2 regions of the Lactobacillus isalae genome follow, and region 1 is predicted to be linked to the other one. Evidence: predicted binding sites of a transcription regulator. Region 1 holds the regulator's gene; the other holds the start of a gene.

Region 1 (5,718 bases):
TTGCGCCCCAAATTGAACTTGGGTGAATACCAAACCATTGAAGTAAGCTCCAAGTAAATTGAGAAACAAAAGCAAACGCACCTGTTCTTGAAATTGCTAATGCTGGAGCCTGTAAAACTGATAAGAACAAAGCAGGCATTGTTTTTCCAGTACATGCAGTACTAATTCCAGTTAACACAATAAAAATACCTAAAGTAATTGAACCAGGAATTAATGAAGAAAAACTTTGTGCAACTGCTGGTGGAACGGAATCTGGCAATTTAATCGTAATATTCTTTTGAGCAATCTTGTTATAGATCCAAACTGCAAATCCACTAATTAAAATAGCAGCAAACACACCTTGAGTCCCTAAATATTGAGTATCAATATAGTTTAAAACATTGACCGTTTTCTTAGTGTTAGGAATCGCATATTGAAAATTCCAAGGAATACAAATGAAGAAAGCACCTAATCCAAACAAAACATCAGTCATGTGCTCCGCTTTATCCGTAAAGAATTTTCTTGAAACTTCATATGAGAAAATGACTACTAGCAATAAAGCAAAAATATTTAAAGTACCATTAGAAACTAAGGCAATTAAATTAGCAATTGTCTTTAAACCGTTATAAAAACCGCTTTGTTCCCAACTACTCCATGAGCCTGCGATTAGTTTTCCTAATCCTAAACCTTGTTTACCAAAGATCAGTCCATTCATTGGATCAATAATTACGTTTTGAATCATAATTGCAAAACCTGCAATCATAGTTGTGGCTGCAACAAGAACAAACGTATCACGTAAGGTTAACAACAACCTATTTCCAGAAATTTTTCCAGCGACTCTGACAAAGCCGTTTTGAAACTTTTTCCATCCAGATGATTTAGTAAAGTCTTTCATCTTTTTTCCTCTTCCCTTTATAGAAATCGCTTACATTTTTATATTAGTACATTTGTTATAACAAATCAATAGTTGATATAACAAAAAAAGACAATCAATTTTAAATGATTGTCTTTATAAGATTATTGCTTCTTTGATTGAAAACTTACTAATACGATAATATGTCTCATTCCATTCAAAAGGTTTGCCATTTTCTAAATAAGATTTTTGTAGCCACTTTAATAAAGGCTCCTTATCTTCAACCTTGTCTTGAACTTTATTTTTATTAACTAAGTCATTATCTGCATGTACTAAGGAAATATCACGAACTGCTTTTTTAGGGTTAAGACCAATTTTTTGGCTAATTAAAGGATAAATTGAACTTTCAAGCATTTCCATATTCATTCCTTGAATTATCTTAGCAGGAATGCAAATTTTTTGAAAAGCAACAACATCTTGCTTATTCAAAGCAGCTCTTCTAACTGTATAAACAATATCGTAAGGCTGAAGTTCTAGAGCCTTAGTAATTTTTTCATTAACTTGACCGACTTCAAAATCTGTTACTTTTAGCTTATATTTCTTTAAGTTAATTAATTCTAACCTATCTGAGTTAACCGCACTAGAAATTTCAGTATCTTTTACAAACGTACCAGCACCTTGTATACGATAAATTAAATCTTGTCTTTCTAGTTCGCTCAAAGCATTACGAATTGTGATTCTACTTACGTTATACGCATTTGCTAAATCAAACTCTTTTGGTAATTGATCGTTAGGATTATATTCTCCGGTTTTTATCTCATGCTTAATCTTATCTGCAATTAACAAATATTTCGGAATTTCTTTCACTTCTACTCACCACCTAATTTGTTATAACAAATCTAACTTGATTCTAGCATGAAATAATAGTTTCGTCACTTGTCTAATTAGTACTTGCGATAAGCAGGAGCCTGATAATTTTCCATAAACCGCAAAATTTTATCAAAATCAGTTTCAAAATAGACAGCATTTAAATAGATATTTTCTAAAAAATCATCCTGGTTCATACGCTTCAGCAACTTATCTAAATAATTATAAAAGCCAGCATAATTATAAAAAGCAACTGGTTTAGCATTATCGCCAATAGCAGTCCAGGAAATAGCCTGACTTATTTCCTCTAAAGTACCAATACTGCCAGGAAGAGCAACCATCCCATCAGCCAAGTTCATCATCGTATCTTTTCGCTTATCCATACTTGGAACTACACGAAAATCTTGTACCTTTTCATAAGCTGCTCCACGATCTTTTAATTCTTCAGTAATAATGCCGTGAACAATACCACCATTTTCTAAAACGCCGTCCGCAACTGCTCGCATCAAACCAAACTTACCGCCACCATAGACTAGCTCAATCTGGTGGTCTGCCATTTTTTGACCAAATCCATAAGCAGCCTTTGCGTATTCAGGACGATTACCTGACCGTGCGCCACAATAAACTGCAATCTTTTTAATCATTTTATCTACCTTATTTCTAAACTAAAAAAATTCTATGCTCATCTATCTTAAAATTATTTCCTATCTGATTACAAATAAAAGAGTACGAAAAATGCACAAGCCTAACTAAGCTTGTGCAAAACTCATATTAATAGTAAATTATTTTTTGTTCTTACCTTTATCTGAGTCTAAAAAGTAAATCAAGGTTTGAAGTTCGGTTGCCAAGTCGACATTTTGAACACGGACGCTTGAAGGTGCAGATAAACGAAGCGGCGTAAAGTTCATAATCCCTTTTATACCAGCATCAAACATTTCATTTGCAGTCTTTTGCGCTGCCGTTTGCGGTACACAAAGGATTGCAATCGTAATTTGTTGTTCACGAAGCTGTTTCTTCATTTCACTCATATCATAAACTGGCACACCTGACATAATTGTTCCAGTAATTTCAGGATTAATGTCAAAAGCGGCGCTAATTCTGATATTATTAGTACGCTTGAAGTTGTAATTCAAAAGCGCATGTCCCATATTACCAACACCTACTAAGGCAACGTTAGTTAAAGTATCTTGGTTCAAAATCTTTTTAAAGAAATTAAGCAAGTTCTTAACATCATACCCGTAGCCACGCTTACCTAAGGCACCAAAGTAAGAAAAATCACGACGAATTGAAGCACTGTCAACTTGAACTGCTTCAGCAAGTTCAGTTGAAGAAACTTTTTCTTTTCCTTCATCATTTAAAAAGATCAAATAGCGATAATACAGTGGCAAGCGTCTAGCAGTAGCCTTAGGAATCTTAATTTCATCCATTAAGAGGCCTCTTTCTTTTATAAAATACGAATGTGAAATATTTACTAATCAAACTAATAATAGGCATTCTTTAAGGATAAATCAAGAAACAATTTTCACAAAGATAATATTTTCATAAAATTTAAAACATTCACTATGTTAAAATAAGCACTAGGAGAAAAATAATTATGATTATTGCACAAGCTCAAGACCTCGAACAACGTTTTGGAGGCAATACTATCTTCAGTAACATTTCTTTCTCGGTTCCTGACAATGCCAGAATCGGTCTTGTCGGACCTAACGGAGCTGGGAAAACTACCTTATTAAAGATCATGACTGGTCAACAAGAACCAACGAGTGGTCAATTTACTATTAATAAGGGATTAAAAGTCGGCTACATCGCCCAGGAAAATGGTCTCGATGAAGACAAAACAATCTGGGATGAAATGCTTACTGTTTTTAATGATTTAATTGAAAAAAATAAAAAAATCACCAAAATGCAAGAGCAAATTGCCGACCATCCAGAAGATGAAGACTTGCTCAAGCGTTATGATCAATTAGCTTACAACTTTGAACAAGAAGGCGGCTTTACCTACCAAGCTGAAATTAAGAGTATTCTTAACGGATTTAATTTTAAGGAAAATACTTGGAATAAGGTAATTGGCACCCTTTCTGGCGGTGAAAAGACGAGACTTGCTTTTGTTAAATTGCTTTTGCAAAAGCCACCAGTATTATTACTTGACGAGCCTACTAACTACCTTGACTTAGACACTTTAGATTGGTTAGAAGCATTCTTGAAAAACTATCAAGGCGCAATTATTACTGTTTCTCACGACCAGTACTTCTTAGATCACTTAGCTAATCAAATTTTTGAATTAAACTTTGGCAAGCTGACTACTTTCAAGGGTAATTACAGCCAATACGTTAAAGAACGTGAATTGATGGATAGCCAGCAAGAAGCTGCTTATGAAAAGCAACAAGAAAAGATCAAAAAAGAAGAAGAATTCATCCAAAAGAACTTAGTTCGTGCTTCAACTACTAAACGTGCTCAAAGTAGACGTAAGGTTTTAGACAAGATGGAGCGAATTAAGCCACCTAAGCATAAACAAAAAGTTCGTATTAACTTCACTAGCGAACGTCCTTCTGGAAAAGAAGTACTAATCGCTAAGGATCTGACTATCGGCTATCCTGATAAAGTAATGGTTTCTGATATTGACTTCCAAGTTAATAAGAATGACCGTGTTGCTATTATCGGACCTAACGGAATTGGTAAGTCTACCCTACTCAAAACCATTATGAAAAAGCTAAAACCAAAAGATGGTTCAATTAAATATGGCGCAAGTTTAGACATTGGTTATTATGACCAAGAACTCCAAAGTTTAGATCCTTCAAAAACCGTTCTTGATACGATTTGGGACCGTCACAAGACAATGCCTGAAAAAGACGTTCGCTCTATTTTGGCTTCTTTCTTATTCACTGCCGAAGATATTGATAAAACAGTTGGTCAATTATCTGGTGGTCAAAAAGCTCGACTTACTCTAACTGTTTTGTCTCTTGAAAAAGACAATTTCTTATTAATGGACGAACCTACCAACCACTTAGATATTGAAGCTAAAGAAGTGCTTGAAGAAGCTTTAGATAATTACGACGGCACCCTGCTCTTTGTTTCTCACGACCGTTATTTCATTAATGAATTAGCTAACAAGATTATTTCTGTTCGCGACGGTCATGCTAAGATCTATAATGGTAATTATTCTTACTATTTAGATGAAAAGGCTAAGCAAGCTGCAGCTGCTCAAGAAGCGGAAGCACAAAAAGCAGAAACTGAAACTACTTCATCGGCTAGTCAAAATAAAGGTAAACTATCTTACCAAGAACAAAAGGCACGCGATTCTCAAAAGAGAAAACTAGAACGTGCAGTTAGCGATGCCGAGGCTAGAATTGAAAAATTAGAGGCAGAAGAACAAGAAATCCAAACTGAAATGGCAAATCCAGATATTGCCGCTTCATTTGAAAAGCTTGGACCACTACAAGAAAAATTATCTGCTGTTCAAGAGCAATTGGACCAGGCAAATAATGACTGGGAAAATGCCTTAGAAGCACTAGATGAATTTGAATAAAGTAAAAGATCAAGATTCTCAAAAAATAGAAAATCTTGATCTTTTTTCATGTTTATTTTTATTCAAATTCCTTACGAATCTGCTCACCTTGTTCGTCTAGTTTTGGTGCATCTTTTTGTAAACCATATGAATTCCAAGTTCCATATTTAAGTGGCGAACCTAAAACTTCATTACCATCGGGTAGCGTCTTAACCATCCCGCGCTCAATAATTTGATCAAGGCGTCTAGTCTTATCCACATTCAAAACTAAGCCAGCTGGCACCCCTGCTTTATGCAAAATTTCATCCCATTCTGCGGCAGTCCTAGTTTTAAGCACAGCTTGCATCGCATTCTTAACTTCTTGCCAGTTTTTCTCACGCAAATCATTTGTCTTAAAATCTGCTTGATTAATCCATTCTTCATGCCCTAATGCATTAGATAATAATCCCCATAAATGATCATTTCCACAACAAATGGCAATTGGCTGATCTTGACAATCAAAAGTATCAAACGG
Region 2 (5,718 bases), 780 kb from region 1:
AAGTTTTCAAAAATCAATTTAATAGCTTCCATTGACCAACCACGAGTAAAGTCAGTAGCCATTGTAGAAACATAGCTTTCTACTGCATGAGCCAAAGCTTCAAAACCAGAACGAGCAATTAATTCTTTAGGCATAGTTTCTACAAATTGATCATCAACAATTGCAACATCTGGATTCAAAGAATAATCGCAAAGAGTGTGCTTAATTCCAGTCTTAGCATCTTTAATAATTGAAAATGGGGATACTTCTGAACCAGTACCTGAAGTAGTTGGAATACATACTAATTGAATAGCATTATATTTTGGAAATCTTACTGTTCTTTTTCTAATATCCAAAAATTTTGAATAGGCATCTTCAAAACTCATATCTGGATTTTCATAGAACAACCGCATTGCTTTAGCTGCATCCATTACAGACCCACCACCAACTGCAATAACTACATCAGGCTTAAAGATATTCATTCTGTGAACACCATCTGCAATTATATCAGTGTCTGGATCCTTAGTTACTGCTTGAAAGACTTCATAACTCTTCTTTCCACGACGTTGACTAATAATGTCAGTAATTTCATTAATATACTTACTTGCTACACCTTCATCAGTCACAATAAAGAATCTTTCAACATCAGGCATATGCTTTAAATAGTTAGCTGCATTGTGTTCAAAATATGTTTTCTTTGGTACCTTAATCCATTGCATATTATCGCGACGCTTTGCAACTGTTTTAATGTTAAGCAAGTCTCTAGCACCAATATTGTGTGAGAAAGTATTTGCACCGTATGAACCTGTTCCTAAAGTAAGAGAAGGAAGCATGTTGTTGTATAAATCACCAACACCACCAACTGAGGCAGGAGAGTTTACTAAGATACGACATGCGTCCATCTTCATTGAAAAGTCATCAATTACCTTTTCATCTTGAGAATGAACACCAGCAGTATGTCCACGACCACCATAATTTAGAAGGTCAGTACAAATCTTATAAGCATCTTCATGATCCTTAGCCTTATACATAGTAAACACTGGAGAAAGTTTTTCAGCAGATAAAGGATACTTTTTACCTACACCTTTATATTCAGCAATGATTACCTTAGTATCTTCTGGAACATCTACACCACATAATTTGGCAATTTGATAAGCTGAACGACCAGCAACAGGACCAGCAACTGTGCCTCGCTTAGGATCAATAAACTTTTCTTCAAACTTCTTGATTTCGTCTGGTTTTAAGAAATAACAATTCCAAGACTTAAATTCATCTTTTACTTTGTTATAAATTTCTTCATCAACTACTACAGAGTTTTCAGATGAACAAATCATTCCGTTATCAAAAGTTTTAGATAAAACAATGTCATAAACAGATTCCGGAATATTAGCAGTCTTTTCAATGTAAGAAGGACCATTACCAGGACCAACACCAATAGCAGGTTTTCCAGATGAATAAGCTGCCTTAACCATTCCAGGACCACCGGTGGCCAAAATCGTTTGAACATTTGGATGATTCATTAAAGCACTAGTTGCTTCAAGGCTTGGATATTCAATCCATTGAATAGCATCTTTAGGAGCACCTGCCTTAACTGCAGCTTCACGAATGATTTCACCAGTTTTTACACAACTCTTTTGTGCTTGTGGGTGGAAACCAAAAATAATAGCATTTCTAGTTTTTAAAGCAAGCATTGCTTTAAAGATTACAGTTGAGGTTGGATTAGTAACTGGAGTTACACCAGCGATTACACCTTTAGGTTCTGCGATTTTAACTAATTGCTTTTCTTTATCTTCTTCGATAACACCTACAGTTTTTTCATGACGAAGACTATTCCAAATATTTTCACTAGCAAACATATTTTTAATAGTCTTGTCTTCTACTACACCACGACCAGTTTCTTCAACTGCCATCTTTGCAAGTAAGTAGCTATTTTGTTCTCCTGCACTTGCAATTGCTTCACAAATTTTATCAACTTGTTCTTGATCGAAATCAGCCATCTCATCTAAAGCAACATGTGCTTTTTCAACATAGCCATCAATCATTTTATTTACATCAATTGTTTTTCTTCTTTTGTAGCCTTTTTATCTTGCACCATTTAATTTGGGCCTCCTACTCGGAAATCTAGGCATATTTTTGTGAACAATGACAGTATAGCGCCTTAATCTAAGGTTTGTAAATGACTTTGTGCAGTTTTTTACAAATTCACAATATGATAAAAAGTAAGAAATACCTGTTTTCAATAATGATATCGTTTACATTTTCGATAATATTGAAAAATATTTCACAATGAATTTTATATAACAACCTTATAAAAAATATTAAAACCTATACGTTTTATCGGTTATCATAGATTTTTATGTTAAAATTTTAATAAACTATGAAAGGAGTTTTATATTTTAATGTCAAAAAATAGCTCAGAATCATCTGAGGTTAAAACTATGAAGCGTAGTTTAACAAATGCCCATATTCAACTAATTGCATTAGGAGGAACCATTGGGACTGGGCTTTTTCTGGGAGTTGGCAACAGTATTGAACTGGCTGGCCCAGCAGTAATTTTTATATATTGCTTAGTAGGTTTCTTTCTTTTCCTTTTAATGAGGGCGCTGGGAGAATTGATACTTTCAGATATTAAAAAGAACACATATATTGATTTTATTACAGAATACCTAGGAAAAAGCATTGGAACCACGACAGGATATTTGTATTGGTTCAGTTGGCTTACACTAGCGATGGCTGAAATCACGGCTCTAGGAATTTATTTTCAATATTGGTGGCCTCATCTACAAAGTTGGATTCCTGGATTAATTACATTAATAGTTTTACTAGCAATCAATCTAATTTCCGCTCGTGTATTCGGAAACTTAGAATTTAGTTTTGCAATTATTAAAATAGTAACAATTATTGCATTTGTTATTTTAGTTTTTTATTTATTAATAACGAATGCTTCCACAAAATATGGTCACGTTGGTTGGAACAATATGATGGTTGACGGTGGTATCTTTGCAAAGGGACCTAAGGGCTTTTTATTAGGTTTCCAAATGGTAATCTTTAGTTTCATTGGCGTTGAACTAATTGGTTTAACTGCTGCTGAAGCAAAAGAACCTAAAAAAACCATTACTCGTGCAATCGACCAATTACCAGTCAGAATTATACTATTTTATGTTCTTGCTATTCTAAGTATTCTTTTAGCTATCCCTTGGGATAAAGTTACAACTTCTAGTTCACCTTTTGTTCAAGCATTAGGCGCAACAGGAATTAAGAATGCAGGTTCAATAATTAATTTTGTTGTAATAAGTGCTGCGATTTCATCAACAAATAGTTTTATCTATAGTGCAGGACGTCTATTATTTTCAATAAATTACAATGGAAAAAACAAATTAAGTAAACATTTGGGAACTCTGAATCATCGGCAGCTACCTAAAAATGCTTTAATTTTTTCAACAGTTTTAATTGCTTTGGCACCACTCTTAAATTTCTTTTTAAAAGATGCTTTTACCTTTATCTCTGCTACCGCAACGAGCATGTTTTTACTAATTTGGTCAATAATGATTATTACTCATATGACTTATCGTAAAAAGACACCTAAAGATGAATTACCTTCATTTAAAATGCCACTTTATCCTTTATCTGATGTAGCAGTTTTAACGTTCTTTATAGCTATGATAGTTGTATTATTAATATTCCCAAATTATCGTATTCCAATGATTAGCGCAGGAATAATATTTATAATCCTAGTAGGTATAACACACCTAATACAAAAAAAGAATTAAAAATAAAAAAGTCTCTAGTTAATTACAACTAGAGACTTTTTTATTTCATATATATTTTTGAGACTTATGAAGAAATAAAAAAGGAAGAACAAAGTATGACCTTCGTTCTTCCCTTTAACTTTCCTCTTTACTCCGGCTGTCAGACTCGAACTGACGACAACCTGATTAACAGTCAGGTGCTCTACCAACTGAGCTAAGCCGGAATATTAAAAAAGAGCACGGCGACTGCCTACCCTCGCAGGCAGTTTCCCACCAACTACTCTCGGCGTTAAGAAGCTTAACTTCTGTGTTCGGCATGGGAACAGGTGTATCCTTCTTGCCATCGCCACCGTACTCTTTCTGAGCTTTTACACTCAAAACTGAATATAATCTCTTGCTTTAAAAACCTTTGAGCTTTGGTCAAGTGCTCGACTGATTAGTACTAGTCCGCTCCACATATCACTATGCTTCCACTCCTAGCCTATCTACCTCATCGTCTTTAAGGTGTCTTACTGCTTGCGCATCGGAAATCTCATCTTGAGGGGGGCTTCGCACTTAGATGCTTTCAGCGCTTATCCCTTCCATACATAGCTACCCAGCGATGCCTTTGGCAAGACAACTGGTACACCAGCGGTATGTCCATCCCGGTCCTCTCGTACTAAGGACAGCTCCTCTCAAATTTCCTACGCCCACGACGGATAGGGACCGAACTGTCTCACGACGTTCTGAACCCAGCTCGCGTGCCGCTTTAATGGGCGAACAGCCCAACCCTTGGGACCGACTTCAGCCCCAGGATGCGACGAGCCGACATCGAGGTGCCAAACCTCCCCGTCGATGTGAACTCTTGGGGGAGATAAGCCTGTTATCCCCAGGGTAGCTTTTATCCGTTGAGTGATGGCCTTTCCATGCAGTACCACCAGATCACTAAGCCCGACTTTCGTCCCTGCTCGAGGTGTACCTCTCGCAGTCAAGCTCCCTTATACCTTTACACTCTGCGAATGATTTCCAACCATTCTGAGGGAACCTTTGGGCGCCTCCGTTACATTTTAGGAGGCGACCGCCCCAGTCAAACTGCCCACCTGACACTGTCCTCCAGAACGCTCAGCTCTGCGAGTTAGAGGATCCATCAAACAAGGGTAGTATCCCAACATTGCCTCCGGTAAGACTAGCGTCCTACTTTCTCTGGCTCCTACCTATCCTGTACATGTTTAACAAATACTCAATATCAAGCTACAGTAAAGCTCCATGGGGTCTTTCCGTCCTGTCGCGGGTAACCCGCATCTTCACGGGTATTATAATTTCACCGAGTCTCTCGTTGAGACAGTGCCCAAATCATTACACCTTTCGTGCAGGTCGGAACTTACCCGACAAGGAATTTCGCTACCTTAGGACCGTTATAGTTACGGCCGCCGTTTACTGGGGCTTCAATTCAAACCTTCGCTTACGCTAAGCTCTCCTCTTAACCTTCCAGCACCGGGCAGGTGTCAGCACCTATACGTCATCTTACGATTTTGCAGATACCTGTGTTTTTGATAAACAGTTGTTTGGGCCTATTCACTGCGGCTGATATTTTACTATCAGCACCCCTTCTCCCGAAGTTACGGGGTCATTTTGCCGAGTTCCTTAACGAGAGTTCTCTCGCTCACCTGAGTGTTCTCCACTCGACTACCTGTGTCGGTTTGCGGTACGGGTAAAATTGCTCTGGCTAGAAGCTTTTCTTGGCAGTGTGACATCATGACCTTCGCTACTTTTATTTCGCTCCGCGTCACAGCTTGAAATCTAAAGACAAGCATTTGACTCATCTTTTTTCTTACTGCTTGCACATGTATTTCCAGCAACATGCGTCATTAGCCTCCTGCGTCCCTCCTTTGCTCATATCGAACAATTTCAGTACAGGAATCTCTACCTGTTGTCCATCGGCTACGCCTCTCGGCCTTACCTTAGGTCCCGACTTACCCTGGGCGGACGAGCCTGCCCCAGGAAACCTTAG

The links. The regulator Rex, encoded in region 1, represses fermentation and respiration genes when NADH is low (regulators of the CRP and FNR family bind a similar motif). The targets are predictions, from matches to a motif close to TTGTGAANTANTTCACAA.
Region 2: adhE (bifunctional acetaldehyde-CoA/alcohol dehydrogenase) is a predicted target of Rex. The motif match lies at 2,249-2,266, and genes of this name have one in related genera.

What each region holds. Positions count from the first base shown of each region.
Region 1 is NZ_OX443569.1:50,392-56,109, reverse strand. Features, by position in the region: gene QM512_RS00320 (PTS sugar transporter subunit IIC) at 1-874, opposite strand, end outside; gene QM512_RS00315 (GntR family transcriptional regulator) at 989-1,699, opposite strand; gene QM512_RS00310 (LOG family protein) at 1,777-2,343, opposite strand; gene QM512_RS00305 (redox-sensing transcriptional repressor Rex) at 2,482-3,126, opposite strand; gene abc-f (ribosomal protection-like ABC-F family protein) at 3,294-5,225, shown strand; gene QM512_RS00295 (CoA transferase) at 5,284-5,718, opposite strand, start outside.
Region 2 is NZ_OX443569.1:1,389,105-1,394,822, forward strand. Features, by position in the region: gene adhE (bifunctional acetaldehyde-CoA/alcohol dehydrogenase) at 1-2,021, opposite strand, end outside; gene QM512_RS06745 (amino acid permease) at 2,379-3,749, shown strand; tRNA gene QM512_RS06750 (tRNA-Asn) at 3,880-3,952, opposite strand; rRNA gene rrf (5S ribosomal RNA) at 3,966-4,082, opposite strand; rRNA gene QM512_RS06760 (23S ribosomal RNA) at 4,145-5,718, opposite strand, start outside.